DNA from 3 places in the Methylobacterium sp. Gmos3 genome. Region 3 is predicted to be linked to each of the others. Evidence: predicted binding sites of a transcription regulator. Region 3 holds the regulator's gene; each other region holds the start of a gene.
The links. Region 3 encodes LexA, which represses DNA repair genes until DNA is damaged. Its sites were predicted from a motif close to TGTTCNNNNTGTGTTCNG; they were not measured.
Positions count from the first base shown of each region.

Region 1: the regulator LexA is predicted to act here: its motif matches at 4,212-4,229, upstream of ACS5Q7_RS14925 (DUF3072 domain-containing protein).
Region 2: the regulator LexA is predicted to act here: its motif matches at 2,289-2,306, upstream of parE (DNA topoisomerase IV subunit B).

Region 1 covers NZ_JBWJYL010000006.1:361,165-367,005, forward strand. The annotation lists gene ACS5Q7_RS14900 (TRAP transporter substrate-binding protein) at 1-224, opposite strand, end outside; gene ACS5Q7_RS14905 (tyrosine phosphatase family protein) at 435-1,013, shown strand; gene ACS5Q7_RS14910 (branched-chain amino acid ABC transporter substrate-binding protein) at 1,065-2,189, opposite strand; gene ACS5Q7_RS14915 (polysaccharide biosynthesis/export family protein) at 2,302-3,471, opposite strand; gene ACS5Q7_RS14920 (Flp family type IVb pilin) at 3,627-3,827, opposite strand; gene ACS5Q7_RS14925 (DUF3072 domain-containing protein) at 3,950-4,201, opposite strand; gene ACS5Q7_RS14930 (gluconokinase) at 4,330-4,842, shown strand; gene ACS5Q7_RS14935 (lytic transglycosylase domain-containing protein) at 5,022-5,841, shown strand, end outside.
Region 2 covers NZ_JBWJYL010000004.1:83,888-89,728, forward strand. The annotation lists gene topA (type I DNA topoisomerase) at 1-1,898, shown strand, start outside; gene ACS5Q7_RS09340 (hypothetical protein) at 1,918-2,103, opposite strand; gene parE (DNA topoisomerase IV subunit B) at 2,392-4,446, shown strand; gene ACS5Q7_RS09350 (PRC-barrel domain-containing protein) at 4,507-4,998, opposite strand; gene ACS5Q7_RS09355 (outer membrane protein) at 5,173-5,841, opposite strand, start outside.
Region 3 covers NZ_JBWJYL010000001.1:322,613-328,453, reverse strand. The annotation lists gene ACS5Q7_RS01655 (invasion associated locus B family protein) at 1-277, shown strand, start outside; gene ACS5Q7_RS01650 (SapC family protein) at 471-1,289, shown strand; partial or broken gene ACS5Q7_RS01645 (IS256 family transposase) at 1,385-1,547, shown strand; gene lexA (transcriptional repressor LexA) at 1,790-2,530, shown strand; gene ACS5Q7_RS01635 (ComEC/Rec2 family competence protein) at 2,524-4,692, opposite strand; gene gltX (glutamate--tRNA ligase) at 4,959-5,841, shown strand, end outside.

The DNA of each region.
Region 1 (5,841 bases), on a different contig from region 3:
CTCGCCTCGGCGACGATCCGGCTGAGCGATTCGGGGGCGCCGAACAGGATGTCGAGGGTCTTGGAATAGGCCGAGGACAGCCGCCAGCGCAGGTCCGGCGCGGCCTGTGCCAGGGCGGGCGCCGCGAGCGGCGCGGCCAGCGCGGCGCCGAGACCGGCCGAGAGGAGGCCCCGCCGGGCCGGGGAGGCGGGGCGGGCCGGGGCGTGCGTATCGTCCGAAGGCATCTCGTCCGGGGGTTGGTCGTCCGTGCCGCAGGGATGGGGCCACAGGGAATCGGCCGGGGTCGGTAGCATGGCCGACACCCGTCCCGAAACGGATCACCGGCCAGGACGGTTCAGCCCCGGCCGGAACTTTGCGCCGACGTCGAGCGCTTGGCGCCGTTCGGACGTGTAGAACCAGCCGAAATTCGCGGCCATGACGTGACGAGATCAGCGATGTCCAACCCCGCCCTCACCCTCCACACCGTCTGCGGCCTCGAGGAATTGTCGGGCCATGGCGAGGCTGGGGTCAGCCATGTGCTCTCGCTCCTCGATCCCGGCACGCCGGAGCCCGTCGCCTTCGAGGGCTACGGCGTGCATCGGCGGACGACCCTGCGCTTCCACGATTGCCTCGGCCCCGGCACGGACAAGCACGGCACGACCCTCGTGCCCCCGGAGCGGGAGGACGTGGCGGCGATCCTCGCCTTCGGCCGGGATTGCGGCGACGCCGCGCATGTCCTCGTCCATTGCCATTACGGGCTGTCGCGCTCGACGGCGGCCCTGCTGATGCTGTTCGCGCAGGGCCAGCCCGACATGGAGGCCGGGGCGCTCGTGGAGCGGCTGCACGCCCTGCGCGAGCCCGCCTGGCCCAATGCGCGGATGATCGCCTTCGCCGACACGGCGCTGGGACGGGGCGGGGACCTCAGCGAGGCGGTGCGGCGGCTGCACGCGCTGCAACTGACGGTGCGGCCGCATCTGGCGGATCTGTTGCGCGGGCTCGGGCGGGGGGCGGAGGTCGAGGCGGCGCTTCGCTGACCGCAGGGCTCCGCCCTGCACCCGCCAAAGGGCTTGCCCTTTGGGAACCCGTTACTTGCCGGCGGGGGTGAAGCTGCCGTCCTTCCAGACGTAGAGGACGTAGCCCTGAGCGGTCACGTCGCCCTTGGAATCGAACCCCACCGTGCCGAGCACGAGGTCGAACCGCTCGGTGTGCAGCGCCTGGGTGATCGGACGGGGCTCCGTCGAGTGGGCGAAGTTGCCCGCCGCCACCAGCGCCTGCATCGCGGCATAGCCGTAGATCGTCGAGCCGGTCGGGTCGACGCCCTGCGCCTTGAACGCCTTCACCACCCCAGCGGCGGCCGGCTGGCGGCTCGGATCGAGGTAGAAGGTCATCAGCACGCCGTTGCTCGCCGGCCCCGCCACCTTGGCAAAGTCCGGCGTCGCGATGGCCGAGGTGCCGAACCATTGCGGCCGGTAGCCCCGGTCGGCGGCGATCTTGACGAGCCGGCCCATCTCGGCGGCGTCGCCCCCGTAATAGACCACCTCGATCCCCGCCGCCTTGAGCCGGTCGGCCAGGGCCTCGTCGTCCTTCTCGGAGGGCTGGAAGGACAGGAACAGCGCCTCGTTGACGCCGATCCGGTTCAGGTTGTCCTTCGTCGCGGCGGCGAGCAGCCGCGCGGGGGCGCTCTGGTCCTGCAGCAGCGCGATCTTGCGGTCGCGGAACCGCTCGGCCAGCACCGCCGCCGAGAGCCGGGCCTGGTCGTCGTCGCGCCCGCATACGCGGAAGATCGTCGGCAGGCCCCGGTCCGTCAGCTTGGCCGCCACGGAGGCCGCCGTGATCATCACGATGCCATTGGCCGCGTAGAGGTCCGAGGCGGCGATGGAGGCGTTCGAGCAGACATGGCCCACCACGAGCCGCACGTTCGAGCGGATGAAGTGGTTGGCCACCGCCGTCGCGGAATTCGAATCGCAGGCGTCGTCCTGCACGTCGAGGACGACCGGCTGCCCGTCGAGCCCGCCCATGGCGTTGGCCTCCCGGGCCGCCGCCTCGACGCCGCGCAGCACCTGCTCGCCCACGGCGACGTAGGGACCCGAGCGCGGCACGGCGACGCCGACGGTCACGTCGGCGCAGGCTGGCCGGGCGAGGCACAGGCTGGACACGAGCAACGCGGCGGCGAGGAGCCCGCGGGCGGGGACGACACGTCCGGCTTTCATCGGGCTCTGCTCAGCACCCTCATCGCAGGCTACGGACGGGGCCTCCGGCCCCAGAGCCGCAGCCCATACGCGAGGTGATGCCGGAACGCGATTTCTTTTCCGTATCCCCCCGCTACTTCGAATAGCTGTACACGGCTGCGGCGGAGGCCACAGGCCCCGTGACGGTGGACAGGACGCCCAGCACCTTCTGGACCTCGGTGAACGGCGCGTTCGACACGTAGACCAGATCGCGGTTGCGCATCCGGAACGCCTGCGCGGTGAACAGGCTGTTGGGGTCGCGCATGTCGATCCGGTACACCACCGGCACCAGCGGCGTGCCCGTCAGCTTCGAGCCCGGCGCCAGGCGCCGCACGATCGCCGCCGGCTCGAACCGGAAGATGAACGTGCCCGCCGGGTCGGCCTGGAAGTCCGACAGGCCCCGCGCCTTGGCCAGCGCCTGCGCCAGGGTGATCCCGTCCGCCTGGAACGGCAGTTCGGTGGAGTTGCCCAGCGCGCCCACCGCCAGGAAGGTCTGCGGGTCGCGCACCAGGGTCAGCACGTCGTTGGGCCGCAGGTAGATGTTCTCCTTCGGGTTCGACACCACCGTCGTCAGCGGCACCGTGGCCGTCACGGGGCCGCGCGACAGCCGCACGAAGGTCTCCGACACCGGCGAGCGCACGCCGCCGGCGGCGGCGAGCACGTCGAGCAGGCGGTCGCCGTGGCCGGTGAGCGGCAGGCGGGCGCCGGCCACGGCCTCGCCGGTCACGGTGACGGTCTGCGAGATCGGCTTGGTGACGGAGACGAGCACCTGCGGCTGGATGGCCTTGCCGGCGAGTTCGTTCTCGATGAGCGCCTGCACGTCCTGCGGGCGGCGGCCGGCGACGGAGATGCGGCCGGCATAGGGGACGGAGATGGCGCCGTCGCGCCCGACGGGCTGCTCGGGGATGAGGGCGGATTTGGAGCCGGCGGAGAAGCGGTCGGCGACGAGGGGGCCGGAGAACAGGCCGCCGGAGCCAGCCTCCCAGATCGAGACGGCGACCATGTCGCCGATGCCGATGACGGGCTCGGCGGAGGGGCGGTGATCGCCGAAGGAGGCGAGCAGGCTGTCGAGCGGGCGTCCGCGCAGGGCCTCGATGACGGCGGGGGTGACGTCGATGATCTCGTAGCGGGCGAGCAGGCCGCCGCCGGCATCCGGCACCTCGGCCCCCGCCTGGATCGCGTCGGCCGTCGGACCCGCCGCCGGCAGGAGCGTGCAGCCCGACACCGCCAGCGTGGCGAGTAGGAAGATCGGGGTTATGCGCATCCGGACGATGTCCATGGGTCTGGCCGGGATCGTGCCTACCCCATGGGCAGCGGCGAGTCCGTAGCGGGCTGGCCACACTGCCTGTCGCACGGCCCATGCGGCCGTTTCATCCTCACAACCCACGGTTTCCCAGAGGATGAATCAGACCGGCCCGGTCAATTCGCCTGCGCGATGGTGCTGCCGATCTGCACATAGACGGTGTCGAGCTTCGCGCCGTAGAGCTTGAGGGATCCTGCGATGACGGCGAAGATCAATCCGCCAATCATCCCATACTCGATGGCGGTCGCCCCGCTCGCGTCGCACAGGAAGCGGCCGAGGAGGGAGGATTGGGTCGCGCTCGCTGTCCGCTCGCTCATCGTTCCGAAACCGTCAGGCTCCCGTCCTCCGATCGATCGGCGACGGGAGCGGGCCTCAGCTATAGCGGCCGCGAATTGCCGCAGGCTTAACGCGATCCCCCACGGCCGCCTTCAATCGCCGATCAGGCATGCCCGGCCTTCTGCCGCAGGGAGTCGATCCGCTTCGAGGCCTCGGCCTTATCGATGGAATCGTCGAAGGCGTCCGGCTCCTTGGCTTCCTCGGACAGGGTCTTCAGGTAGGAGGCCTGCGCGCCGGTCATCGGCTCGCCGCCGGTTGTCCACTGATCCGGATCCTTGATCTGGTTCGAGACATCCTTGGGATCGGTCTTCGGGTTCTCCGAGTGGGCGGAGTCCTTCGCGGTCGACTTGGCCATTGCTCTGTCTCGTTCATGGAATGTTCTGGCCAACGCGGGGGAGGGGTCGTGGTTCCGCGCGCAGGCGAGATGCGGTCGCGGCATCCACACCCTAGAATGACGGCCCTCGGGGCGCGGGCGGTGAGCACATGAACGGCGGGCAGGTTCTCGTGGTGATGGGAGTGTCGGGCTCGGGCAAGAGCACCATCGCCGCCCTCGCGGCGGAGCGGCTGGGCTGGATCTTCGTGGACGGAGACAGTTTCCACACGCCGGAGCATGTCGCGAAGATGCATGCGGGCATCGCCCTCGACGACGAGGACCGCGCGCCCTGGCTCGCGCGGATCGCCGCCTGGATCCGCCAGCGGCTGGAGGCCGGCGAATCCGGCGTCATCGTCTGCTCGGCCCTGCGCCGGGCCTACCGCGATGTCCTCACCGGCGGCAGCCGCCGGGTGCGCATCGTCTATCTGAAGGGCGACAAAGCGCTGATCGCGGCCCGGCTCGCGGGGCGCCACGGCCATTTCATGCCGTCCGGCCTGCTGGACAGCCAGTTCGCCGTGCTCGAACCCCCCGGCCCCGACGAGCACGCCATCGTCGTCGGCATCGCCGAATCGCCCGACGCCATCGCGGACCGCATCGTCGCCCGCGTCGCGGCCGGAGACTGATGCCGGCCGGGCCTGTGCCTGTGGCGGGGCGAGCACAGGGGGCGGCGGCCGGGCCATAAGGCGGGAGAGCGCCGGCCGCGTCCCCCTTCCGCCGCCACTCCGCCGGCTCGGGGCCGTTTTCCGGCCTCATTTCCCGGTGACCTAGCTTGACCATAGAACAAGCAGCACCGGGTCTCGGAATGCACCGCCTTCTCCTCGCTGCCGCCATCGCGGTCGCGCCAGCGTCCGCCTTCGCACAGACGCCGCGCGACAACATCGACGCGTTGATCGAGCAGCAGGCCAAGGCCAACGGAGTGCCGGCGAGCTTCGTGCACGCCGTCGTCAAGCGCGAGAGCAACTACAACCCCAAGGCCAAGGGCGGCAGCGCGCTGGGCCTCATGCAGATCAAGCACGCCACGGCCCGCGCGCTCGGCTACACCGGCGACGCGGCGGGGCTCTACGACCCCGAGACCAACCTCCGCTACGGCGTGGCCTACCTCGCGGGGGCCTACCGCACGGCGCAGGGCAACATTCACCAAGCCTACCAGTACTACAACCGCGGCTATTATTACGCCGCCAAGCGCCAGGGCGTGCCGACCGTCGTCGCTTCCACCGTGGCGCCCGTGGCCGCCTCGGCCAGCGCCCTGGCGAGCCTCTTCACCGGCCGCGCTCCGGCCGAGGCCGCCCAGGCGAACGCCGCCCTGGCCTATGCCGCCGCCGAGCCGCCGCCGGTCGAGGCGGTGGAGGTGCCGCTGCCGCCGCGCCGGCCCGCCGCCCTGGCCGGGGGCGCACAGGTGCAGTTCGCGAGCCTGACCACCGATCCCTCCTCCCCGGCCCAGGGCGCCGCGCCCGCCACTGCCACCGCCACGGTGGACGTGCCCCTGCCGCCCCGGCGGCCGGACGATTTCGGCGGCGCGGCGCAGGTCGCCGCCGCGACGCCCGCTGCCCTCACCGAGCTTCGCCTGTCGCCCGCCGCCCAGGCCGAAACCCCTGCCGCGACCGCCACCGCCGCCGTGGCGG
Region 2 (5,841 bases), on a different contig from region 3:
CGCCCTTCACCACCTCCACGTTGCAGCAGGAGGCCTCCCGCAAGCTCGGGATGGCGCCGGCCCAGACGATGCGCGTCGCCCAGCGCCTCTACGAGGGCGTCGATGTCGGCGGCGAGACGGTCGGCATCATCACCTACATGCGGACGGACGGCGTCGACATGGCGCCGGAGGCCATCGCCGATGCCCGGAAGGTGATCGCTCGCGAGTTCGGTGATCGCTACGTGCCCGGCGCCCCGCGCAAGTACAGCGTGAAGGCGAAGAACGCCCAGGAGGCGCACGAGGCGGTGCGCCCCACCGACATGGGGCGTCGGCCGAAGGACGTCGCCCGCTACCTCGAACCGGAGCAGGCCAAGCTCTACGACCTGATCTGGACCCGCACCATGGCGAGCCAGATGGAATCGGCCGAGCTGGAGCGCACCACGGTCGATGTCCACGCCATTGCGGGCGGGCGCCGGATCGAGCTGCGCGCCACCGGGCAGGTGGTGAAGTTCGACGGCTTCCTCGCGCTTTATCAAGAGGGCAAGGACGACGAGGAGGACGAGGAGAGCCGCCGCCTGCCGAAGATGGAGGCGGGCGATTCCCTGCGCCGCGAGAAGATCGCCTCCACGCAGCACTTCACCGAGCCGCCGCCGCGCTATTCCGAGGCGAGCCTCGTGAAGCGCATGGAGGAGCTCGGCATCGGCCGCCCGTCCACCTACGCGGCGGTGTTGCAGACCCTGCGCGACCGCGAATACGTCAAGATCGAGAAGAAGCGGCTTCAGCCGGAGGACAAGGGGCGGCTCGTGACGGGCTTCCTCGAAAGCTTCTTCCGCCGCTACGTCGAGTACGATTTCACCGCCGACCTCGAAGAGCAGCTCGACCGCGTCTCGAACGCCGAGATCGACTGGCGGCAGGTGCTGCGCGACTTCTGGCGCGACTTCTCGGCCGCCATCGGCGAGACGAAGGAGTTGCGCGTCGCGGAGGTGCTGGAAGCCCTGAACGGTCTGCTCGGGCCGCACATCTTCCCCGACCGGGGCGAGGGCAAGGACCCCCGCGCCTGCCCGAATTGCGGCGAGGGCCAACTCTCGCTGAAGCTCGGCAAGTTCGGCGCCTTCGTCGGCTGCTCGAACTATCCCGAATGCACCTACACGCGGCAATTGTCGGCCACGGGCGTCAACGGTGAGGGCGACGGCTCCTCCACCGACGGCGGCCAGCCGGGGGTGCGGGTGCTCGGCAACGACCCCGCCACCAACCTGCCGGTGACGGTGCGTGACGGCCGGTTCGGGCCGTTCATCCAGCTCGGTGAGGCCAGCGCCGAGAAGGGCGCGGAGAAGCCGAAGCGCTCCTCCCTGCCGAAGGGGCTCTCCCCCGGGGATGTGACGCTGGAGAAGGCGCTGGCCCTGCTCTCGCTGCCCCGTGAGATCGCGCGGCACCCGGAGACCGGTGAGCCGATCCTGGCGGGCATCGGGCGGTTCGGGCCTTACGTGCAGCACGGGCGGACCTACGCCAATCTCGGCCGAGACGACGACGTGCTCGAGATCGGCGGCAACCGGGCCATCGACCTCATCGTCGCCAAGGAGCAGGGCGGCGGGCGCGGTCGCCCGGCGGGCGATCCCGGCCGTTCGCTCGGCAAGGACGCGGAGAGCGGCAAGGACATCGTGGTGAAGGCGGGCCGCTACGGACCCTACGTCACCGATGGCAATGTGAACGCGACCCTGCCCAAGAGCGCGAATGCCGAGGCCCTGACCTTAGAGGAGGCGCTGAAGCTGATCGCGGCGAAGCGCGAGGCGGGCGGCGGCAAGAAGGCGCCCGCCCGCAAGAAGGCGACGCCGCGCAAGCCCGATGGCGAGAAGGCGAAGGCGCCGGCCAAGAAGCCGGCCGTCAAGAAGGCCGCGCCGAAGAAGAAGGCGGCGGGCTGAGGCCCGCCACCCACAGGGCTCAGATCAGGTACGAGATCGTGGCGGCGAAAGCCGTCGCAAGGGTGGCGACGGCGATGGCGGCGGGAGCGATGACGAACGGGGCGGGTCGGCCCTCGTCCTCGTCGAGGCAACCGAAAGCAGTGCCTGCCGCGTGCTCGAATCGAATGAGGTCGAGGTGACGGGCTTCAGTCGCGTCGCTCGGCATCGGCGCACTCCAGGGTCGGAGGGTGATCACCCCAGGTAACGCCTTGTGTCCATTCAGGTTCCGGCGTTCCCGGAACGTTAACCTTGGCGGTCCACCCTGTCGGGCTCGCTTCGGATGCGTGGGGTGCTCGCGCGCCGCACCGCAGCATGTCAGAAAGGCCGCCGATCCCGCTACGGTGGCTTTGATGTTTATGTTTTGTTCCGTTATGCTGGCGAGATGAAGGCGCATGCTCCCAGACGCAAAGCTTCCCCCGGTTCGGTCGCTCCTGCTGCGCGTGGGAGTGGCCGCGTGAGCGATCCGGCCCGCGATCTCTTCGCCGGCAAGGGCAAGCCCTTGCCCGTCGCCGAGCCCAAGCGTCGGCTGACCGAAGCCGCCTCGCCCGTCACGCTGGCGGCGGCCTCCCCGGAGGCGGGCTACACCGCCTCCGACATCGAGGTGCTGGAAGGCCTGGAGCCGGTCCGGCGCCGGCCGGGCATGTATATCGGCGGCACGGACGAGCGCGCCCTGCACCACCTCTTTGCGGAGGTGATCGACAATTCCATGGACGAGGCGGTCGCCGGCCATGCGAGCTTCATCGAGGTGGAGCTCGAGGAGGGCGGTTTCCTCGTCGTGACCGATAACGGGCGCGGCATCCCCGTCGACCCGCACCCGAAGTTTCCGGGCAAGTCGGCCCTCGAAGTCATCATGACCACCCTGCACGCGGGCGGTAAGTTCGATTCGAAGGTCTACGAGACCTCCGGCGGCCTGCACGGCGTCGGCATCTCGGTGGTGAACGCCCTCTCGGACGTGCTGGAGGTCGAGGTCGCCCGCAACCAGACTCTCTACCGCCAGTGCTTCTCGCGCGGGCATTCGCAGGGTGCGCTGGAAATCGTCGGGCGGGTGCAGAACCGGCGCGGGACGCGGGTGCGCTTCCACCCGGACGCGCAGATCTTCGGCTCGCTGAAGTTCGACCCCCGCCGCCTGTTCAAGATGGCCCGCTCGAAGGCCTACCTGTTCGGCGGCGTCGAAATCCGCTGGAAATGTGCCCCCTCCCTGGTCGAGGGCATGGAGGATGTGCCCGCCGAGGCGGTGCACCGCTTCCCCGGCGGCCTGTCGGACTATCTCGCCCGGGACATCGAGGGGAAGGAACTCGTCCTCGACAAGGTGTTCGCCGGCAAGGTGACGAAGCCCGGTTCGCACGGCTCCCTCGAATGGGCCGTGGCCTGGACGGTCGCCGATGACGGCGTCTCGCATTCGTACTGCAACACGATCCCGACGCCGGAGGGCGGCACCCACGAGGCGGGCCTGCGGGTCGCCCTGCTCCGGGGCCTGCGCGAACATGCCGAGCGGGTGAACCAGGCGAAGCGCATGACGGCCGTCACCACCGACGACGTGATGGCGACCTGCGCCTCCATGCTGTCGGTCTTCATCCGCGAGCCGGAATTCCAGGGCCAGACCAAGGACAAGCTCGCCACCGTCGAGGCGCAGCGCATCGTCGAGACGGCGGTGCGCGATGCCTTCGACCACTGGCTCGCCGCCTCCCCGGCCCAGGCGAACAAGCTCCTCGATTGGGTGATCGACCGGGCGGAGGAGCGCCTGCGCCGCCGCCAGGAGAAGGAGGTCGCCCGCAAGAGCGCCACCCGCAAGCTGCGCCTGCCGGGCAAGCTCGCGGATTGCTCGGCGGCCGGCACGGCGGGCTCCGAGATCTTCATCGTCGAGGGCGATTCCGCCGGCGGCTCGGCCAAGCAGGCGCGGGACCGGGCGACGCAGGCGATCCTGCCGCTGCGGGGCAAGATCCTGAACGTCGCCTCGGCGAGCCGCGACAAGCTCGGCGCCAACCAGCTGATCGGCGACCTGACGCTGGCGCTCGGCTGCGGCACGGGGGCGAATTTCCGCGAGGCGGACCTTCGCTACGACAAGGTGATCATCATGACGGACGCCGACGTGGACGGCGCCCACATCGCCTCGCTGCTGATCACGTTCTTCTACCGGCAGATGCCCAAGCTCATCGACAAGGGGCACCTCTACCTCGCGATCCCGCCGCTTTACCGGCTCCAGCAGGGTTCGAAGGTCGCCTATGCCCGTGATGACGCCGACCGTGAGCGGATCGTCAAGAGCCTCTTCAAGGGCGGCAAGGTCGAGATCGGGCGCTTCAAGGGCCTCGGCGAGATGATGCCGGCGCAGTTGAAGGAGACCACAATGGATCCGAAGAAGCGCACGCTGCTGCGCGTCGCGATCCTGGACGAGGCACGGGAATCGACCGGCGATACGGTGGAGCGGCTGATGGGCAACAAGCCCGAGGCCCGCTTCACCTTCATCACCGAGCGGGCCGCCTTCGCGGAAGGCGCCGACCTCGACATCTGAGGGGTGGCCAGGGGCGCTGCCCCTGGACCCCGCCGAAGGACTCGTCCTTCGGGATCCCGGTTATTGCGCCGGAATCGCCTTGGCCGGATCGAAGGCTTGAGCGGCCGAGATCGTGTCCTTGCTCATCTGGAGGATCGCGGAGAAGCGGTCCCCGCCGGGACGCAGCACGAGCGCGTCCGGCTCCACGGCGATCCGCTTGCTGCCGATCCCGAGAAACCCGCCGACATCGATGATGACGGCCTTCAGCGCTCCGCCATCCAGGAGCAGGTCGTCGATCTTGCCGATGCTGTCGCCGGCCGGATTGCGCACCTCGACGCCGATCATGCGCGAGGACAGGAAGATCGCCGGCTTGAGGTTCTGGCGCTTGGCCGCCTCCTCGGCATTCGCGGCGCGCATCAGGCCGCCGCCACCCGCGCCGCCTGTGCTGGTGCCGGGGCCGGTGCCGGGCAGGATCGTGTCCTTCCCGATCACGGTGGCGTCTTGCGCAAGGGCCGGTGAGACGCCGAGGGCGCAGAGGAGGGGCAGCAGGATCAGGCGGGACGGGCGCGACATTCGGCGATCTTCCAGGCAGGATACCCGTCTGAGCGCGGGCGCCCGTCAATCGGCCGATCGGGAGCCGGGTTCCTGAACGTCACGTCGCACGGGCATGTCCCGAAACGAAAGAAGCCCGGCCTTTCGGCCGGGCTTCGAGGGGGCCGCAGCGGTGAGGCTGCGGCGGTGTTCGGCTTAGTACGAGCCGAACTTGTAGTTCACGCCGGCGCGGACGACGGCGAACTCGGTGGAGGCGCGGGTGTTGGCCGGGCCGGAGATCAGCGTCACGCCCGGGGAGGTCGTGGTGATGGTCTGACCGAAGTTGTTCGTGGCGAAGGCGCCGGCCGCGTTGCGGCTGCGGTCCAGGTTCACGTACAGGCCTTCGACCTTCAGCGTGACGGCCGAGGAGCGGAAGAAGTTCAGGAACGAGTCGGTCGGGAGAGCGTACTCGACACCGCCGCCGACAGCGTAGCCGGTCTGGAAGTCGTCGGAGCGCACGCCGGTGCCGAACTGACGGCCGCCGCCGGAGCCGTAGGCGAAGCCGCCGGTGCCGTACACGAGGGTGCGGTCGAAGGCGTAGCCGAGGCGACCGCGGACGGTGCCGAAGTAGTCGAGGCCCGAGAGGCCGTTCGGGTTGTAGACGAGGGTGCCCGGGATGATGGCCGAGCCGGCCGGAGCGGCGGCCGAGAAGCGGTTCCGCTGGGCGCCGAAGTCGGCGTACTGGGCGTCAGCTTCGATACCGACGACCACACCCGAACCCGGGGTGAACTGGTAGTTGTAGCCGATCTGGCCGCCGCCAACGAAGCCTTCGTTGTTGTTGCGGTTGGAGAAGGCGAGGACGCCGGTGGTCGGGACGTTGCCGGC
Region 3 (5,841 bases):
CCGCGTGGCCGTCCAATTGCCGGCCGGGGTCTGGCTGCCCGCTGGTGCGAAGGTCCAGGCGGGAGAGAAAGCGAAGGCCGTTCCCCTCGAGTTCAAGCGGTGCGGCTCGGGCTGTTTCGCGGAGGTCGAGGCTGACAAGGATTTCGAGCTCGCCCTGCGGACCGCGACCGGAACCGGCACCCTGAGCTTCGAGGATGGCGCCCGCCGCACCGTGAACGTGCCTTTCTCCTTCCGGGGATTTTCGGCCGCCCTCGACGCAGCCATCAAGCCCCGCTGACGCCAGCGACGACGGGTTCGGCCCCCAGCCCGCTCGTTCCGTTCAGGGCCAGGACGCCCCCGATCCTGAGCCGAGAGGCGGGGGGCTGAAGACCGCGCGCCTCCTCCCGCTGCCGGATTGCGGCTTCTGGAAGCTCTCCATCCAGGTCCGGCGGGATGCTGGACTGACGTCCTTCACATCTGAGAACGAACCGATGGCCAACTCCGCAACCACCAATTCGCCCGCGTCTCAGGTGCCGCCGCTGTTCTACGGCAAGCCGGACGTGGTCCGATTCCCGGAGCATCGTACGCTCGGGGTTCGGCGCGAAGGGCATTTCGGCTTCGCGGCCGAAGCCGTTGCGATTCCCCTCACCGTGGCAGAATTCGCCGCGGCGGGGCGCGTCATGCCGATCGTCTTCGCCCAAGCCGAGGATGCTCTGCCCCTGGCCTTGAGCGGGCTGTCAGCGGGGCGCAACCTGCTCATCGACAAGGCGGGCGTGTGGCGTCCCGGCCTCTACATCCCGGCCTATCTGCGGCGCTATCCGTTCATCGCCGTGCAGGCGGGTGACGGGCCGGCGATGCTCGGCGTCGATACGACCAGTTCGCTGATCGTCCCGGAGGCCGATGGCGAGACGACGGACCGGCTGTTCGACGAGGCCGGCGCGCCGACGCCCCGGGCTCAGGCGGCGATGGCATTGAGCAAGGCCTATGCAGCCGAGTACGAAGCCACCCGCAGTTTCTCGGCCGCCTTGCTGGAACACCGCCTGCTGGTGCCCCGTTCGGCCGAACTGCGGCTGACGACATCCGCCGTCACGGCGACCGGTGAGATCCCCCCGGTGAGTTCCACGCTGACGGGCTTCCAGCTGGTCGATGAAGCGGCGTTCCGCGCCCTTCCGGCCGACGTGGTGGCCGAATTCCACGCTCGCGGTTGGTTGGGGGCGATCGTGCTCCACCTCGCCTCGCAACTCAGCTGGCAGACGCTCCTCGATGCGCAAGCCGAGGAACAGCCCCCGGCGGAGGCCACTGCCGCCTAAGACCAGGCGTCGCGCCGGTGCCGGTCCGGTGCGTGTGTCGTCGCTCCCTGGCGGCGGCGATGCGAACTTGGCGCGGCTTGCGCGGGGTCGAGCTCGTCGTCTCGGCCCCCATCGCCACCGCATTGGCCCAGGACGACGCGGAGGCGGCCCGCCAGCCATGGCGACGGGCGGCCGATCAAACTCCGGCCCGAGATGCCAAGGCTCGCGACCCTGATGGACACGGCCGAGCCCGCCGTGCTGGCCTGCCTGGGCGTCCCGGCCAAAGCCGGTGATCGTGGTGGCTCTCGGCGAGCGACACCACGCTAGTGGACACGACCCGCTCAAGCTCCTGCCGTGACCTATGAGAGCGGCTCGGACGGTCCGATAGCGTTCGGGTGAGCCGGCATCGCCCTACGAACCGACGCAAGGCCAAGCTTGTCTCTTGCGGAACACTTGCGGAACGCTTAACGTGTTCGCGATTTGTTTCCGTGCGACCGCCGCCACTTTGCGAGACCCGAACGATGCTCACGCGCAAGCAGCTGGACCTCCTGCGCTTCATCCAGCAGCGGATGCAGGAATGCGGCGTGCCGCCGTCCTTCGATGAGATGAAGGATGCCCTCGATCTGAAGTCGAAATCCGGCATTCACCGCCTCATCACCGCCCTGGAAGAGCGCGGCTTCCTGCGCCGCCTGCCGAACCGGGCGCGGGCCATCGAGGTGATTCGCCTGCCCGACGCTCTGGGGCGCGGGCCGGAGGCGGCCGAGGCGGCGGCGGCTGCGGCGCCCGAGCCCCGGCGCTTCACCCCGAGCGTCGTCGAGGGCGGGCTCGCCAAGCTGCCGCCGGCCGCGACGCCTCAGCCTCGGGCCTATGAGGAGTTCCGGGGCGTCGCGATCCCGGTCATGGGGCGCATCGCGGCGGGCACGCCCATCGCGGCGATCCAGAGCCAGAGCCACACCGTCACCATGTCGCCGGACTTCCTGGCCGGCGGCGAGCATTACGCTCTTGAGGTGCGCGGCGACTCGATGGTCGATGCCGGCATCCTCGATGGCGACCTCGTCGTCATCCGCAAGCAGGAAACCGCCAATACCGGCGACATCATCGTCGCCCTGATCGACGACGAGGAGGCGACCCTCAAGCGCCTGCGTCGGCGCGGCTCCTCCATCGCCCTCGAAGCGGCGAACCCGGCCTACGAGACCCGCGTCCTCGGCCCCGACCGGGTGCGGATCCAGGGTCGCCTCGTGAGCCTCGTCCGCCGCTACTGATCCGAAGGGGGCTCCGGCTCCCGGCCCGAACGCCATGGCGGCGCACGGCTCGCCGCGTGGGCATAGGTTGGAACCAGGGCGTCGCCGTCCAGCCTCACCGAGACGGCGCCCCCCTCCGCGAGGCGTCGCCGGTCGATGACCAGCGGCGCCGCGCAGTCCGGCGGTGCCCGCAGCGCGGTGACGATGAGGGCGGCGCGGGCGCAATCCTCCGGGAAGGCGCGCCTGTCCTTCACCAGGGCGACGGCCCGGCCATCCGGCAGGCGGGCGGTGCAGCCGAGACGGTCGCAGCGGCCCGGCGGGGGCGCGGCCAGGAGGTCGCCGGCCCGCCGGCCGTCGCCATCGGCCTTCAGCCATTGTTCCAGCACGAAGGCGGGCGGCTTGCCGAGCACCACGAGGCGCCCGTCGGCCCCGCGCAGGGCCGCGCCCGCGCCTTGGCGGTCGATGTAGAGATCCTGCCGGTGCGGCAGGGCCGCGAAGGCCAGGCCCGCCAGGGCCGGCAGCAGGGCGAGGCGGCGCAGGTTCGAGATGGGAAGCGTCGCGATGAGGAGCGCCGCCGCGAGCAGGAGCAGGGCTCCCGTGCCGAAGGCCGGCACCACGAGGACGGAGCGGCCGAACCCGGCGATCCATTCCGAGACGGCGAGCATCCCGGCCACCGCCTGCCCCATCACCCACCAGACCGGCCGGTCGAGGGCGAACGGATAGGTGAGCGTGCCGAGGACGGCGCAGGGCATCACCACCAGGGAAACGAGGGGCAGGGTCAGCGCGTTGCCGAGCACGCCGAAGGGCTGCACCGTCTGGAAATGGTAGGTCGCGAACGGGGCGGTCGCGACCTGGGCGACGAGGGTCGTGGCGAGGGTGCCGACGATGCCTCTGGCGACGAGGCCCAGGGTCCGCCCGAGGCGTCCCGCGCCGGGCGTGAGGAACAGCCGCCCATCGATGAGCCGGGCGCAGGCGACGAGGCCCGCCACTGCGCCGAAGGACATCTGGAAGCTGGGTCCGAGCAGGGCCTCGGGCTCCCGCGCGAGGCCGACGAGGGCGGCGAGGGCGAGATTGCGCATCGAGAGCGCCGGCCGGTCCACGAGGATCGCACCGAGCATGATCAGCGTCATCAGCAGGCTGCGCTCCGCGGCGATGTCCCAGCCGGAGAAGGCGCAATAGGCGGTGGCGCCCGCCATGGCCGCCCCCGCCGCGATCTTCTTGATCGGCCAGAACAGGGCGCAATGGGGCACGAGGGCGAGGACCGCCCGGATCAGCCAGAAGACGACCCCCGCCGCCAGCACCATGTGCAGGCCGGAGATCGAGACGACGTGGTAGATGCCGGCCGCGCGCAGGGCATCGTTGGCTTGCGGACCGATCAGCCCCCGCTTGCCGGTGACGAGCGCGGCGGCGACGGCGCCGGGCTGGCCGCCGAAGCTGCCGGCGATCCGGCGGGTCAGGGCGTTGCGGGCCTCGTCGAGGGCGGCGGCGAAGCGGAGCGAGGGAGGCAGGTCCGGCGTCGGCGCGACCGTGATCGGCCCGACCAGGGAGCCCACCGCGCCGATCCCCTGGAAGTAGGCGTCGCGGGCGAAATCGTAGCCCCCCGGCCGGGCCGCCTCCGGTGGGGGCAGGAGCCGCGCCGTGGCGCTCACGGTGTCGCCCGGCCTGAGCGGCGGCGCCTTGCGGAACGACACCCGCACCCGGCGCGGGCGCGCCTCGGGCGGCAGGGCGCCGAAGCTCTCGACGCGCACGATGAGCCGCGCGCCCTCCTCGCGCTCGTCCAAGCCCTCAATCACCCCGGTGAGCGGCGCGACCATGGTCCGCGTGAGGATCGGCGCGGCCACGCTCTCGACCCGCCATGCGGCAGCGGCGAAGCCGAGGCAGGCGAACCCGAGGGCGAGCGCCAGGGCCATCGCCCCGGGCCGCGCTCCGAGCCGGGCGGCGAGGAGGAGGCAGGCCGCCCCGGCCAGGAGAGGCGCGGGCAGAAAGGGCCGCCCATCGGCGGCGGCGAAGAAGACGAGGATGCCGATGCCGAACGCGACGGCGAGCCAGGGAAACAGCCGCCGCTGCCCGGCCTCGAGGGCGAGGGCGTGCAGGAAGCGCCCGCGCAGGGCGCCGAGCGCAAGGTCGGGGATGCGGAGGCGAGTGGTCGCCCCCGCCGCCATCCCCGCCCCGATCCGCTGCATCCATTCCGCCCGCGACTCGCGCCCACGATGCCGCAGGCGCCCGCCCGTTGCTTAGCGCGCGCGGTGGGCCGGGCGACAGTCTCGGGGTGGGATTGGGGTGATCTCACCCCCAGGCACTTGACCCGGCGGGCGGAGCAATGCCCTGTCGCCGTCAGCGGAACGCGCCGACGCGACGACGGGCAGGGATCGAACTTGCGTCGCCGCGCTTTCCACCGCAATCCGGTCCCGGCCGCCGCCGGCCGCCCCCGCCAGTCCGAAAACCAAAGATGTCGTCTCCCGTCGTCACGCGCTTCGCCCCCTCGCCCACCGGCTTCCTCCATATCGGCGGGGCGCGCACAGCCCTGTTCAACTGGCTCTATGCCCGCCACCACGGCGGGCGGATGCTGCTGCGCATCGAGGATACCGACCGGGAACGCTCCACCAAGGCGGCCATCGACGCGATCCTCGAAGGGCTGAGGTGGCTCGGCCTGGAGTGGGACGGCGACGTCGTGTTCCAGTTCGCCCGCGCCGAGCGCCATCGGCAGGTGGTGGACGGGCTGCTCGCCGCCGGCCGCGCCTATCGCTGCTACGCCTCGCAGGACGAGCTGACCCAGATGCGCGAGCAGGCCCGCGCCGAGGGCAAGCCGCTGCGCTACGATGGGCGCTGGCGCGACCGCGATCCCTCCGAGGCGCCGGAGGGCGTGAAGCCGGTGATCCGCCTGCGGGCTCCGCTGGAGGGCGAGACCGTGGTGGACGATGCGGTGCAGGGCCGCGTCACCTGGGCGAACCGCGACCTCGACGACCTCGTGCTCCTGCGCTCGGACGGAACGCCGACCTACATGCTCGCCGTGGTGGTGGACGACCACGACATGGGCGTCACGCAGATCATCCGCGGCGACGACCACCTCACCAACGCCGCCCGCCAGAGCCAGATCTTCTCGGCGCTGGGCTGGGAGGTGCCGAGGATGGCGCATATCCCGCTGATCCACGGGGCGGACGGGGCGAAGCTCTCGAAGCGCCACGGGGCGCTCGGCGTCGAGGCCTATCGCGACCTCGGCTACCTGCCCTCCGCCCTGCGCAACTATCTGGTCCGGCTCGGCTGGAGCCACGGCGACCAGGAAGTCTTCTCGACGCAGGAGATGATCCAGGCCTTCGATCTCGGCGCGGTCG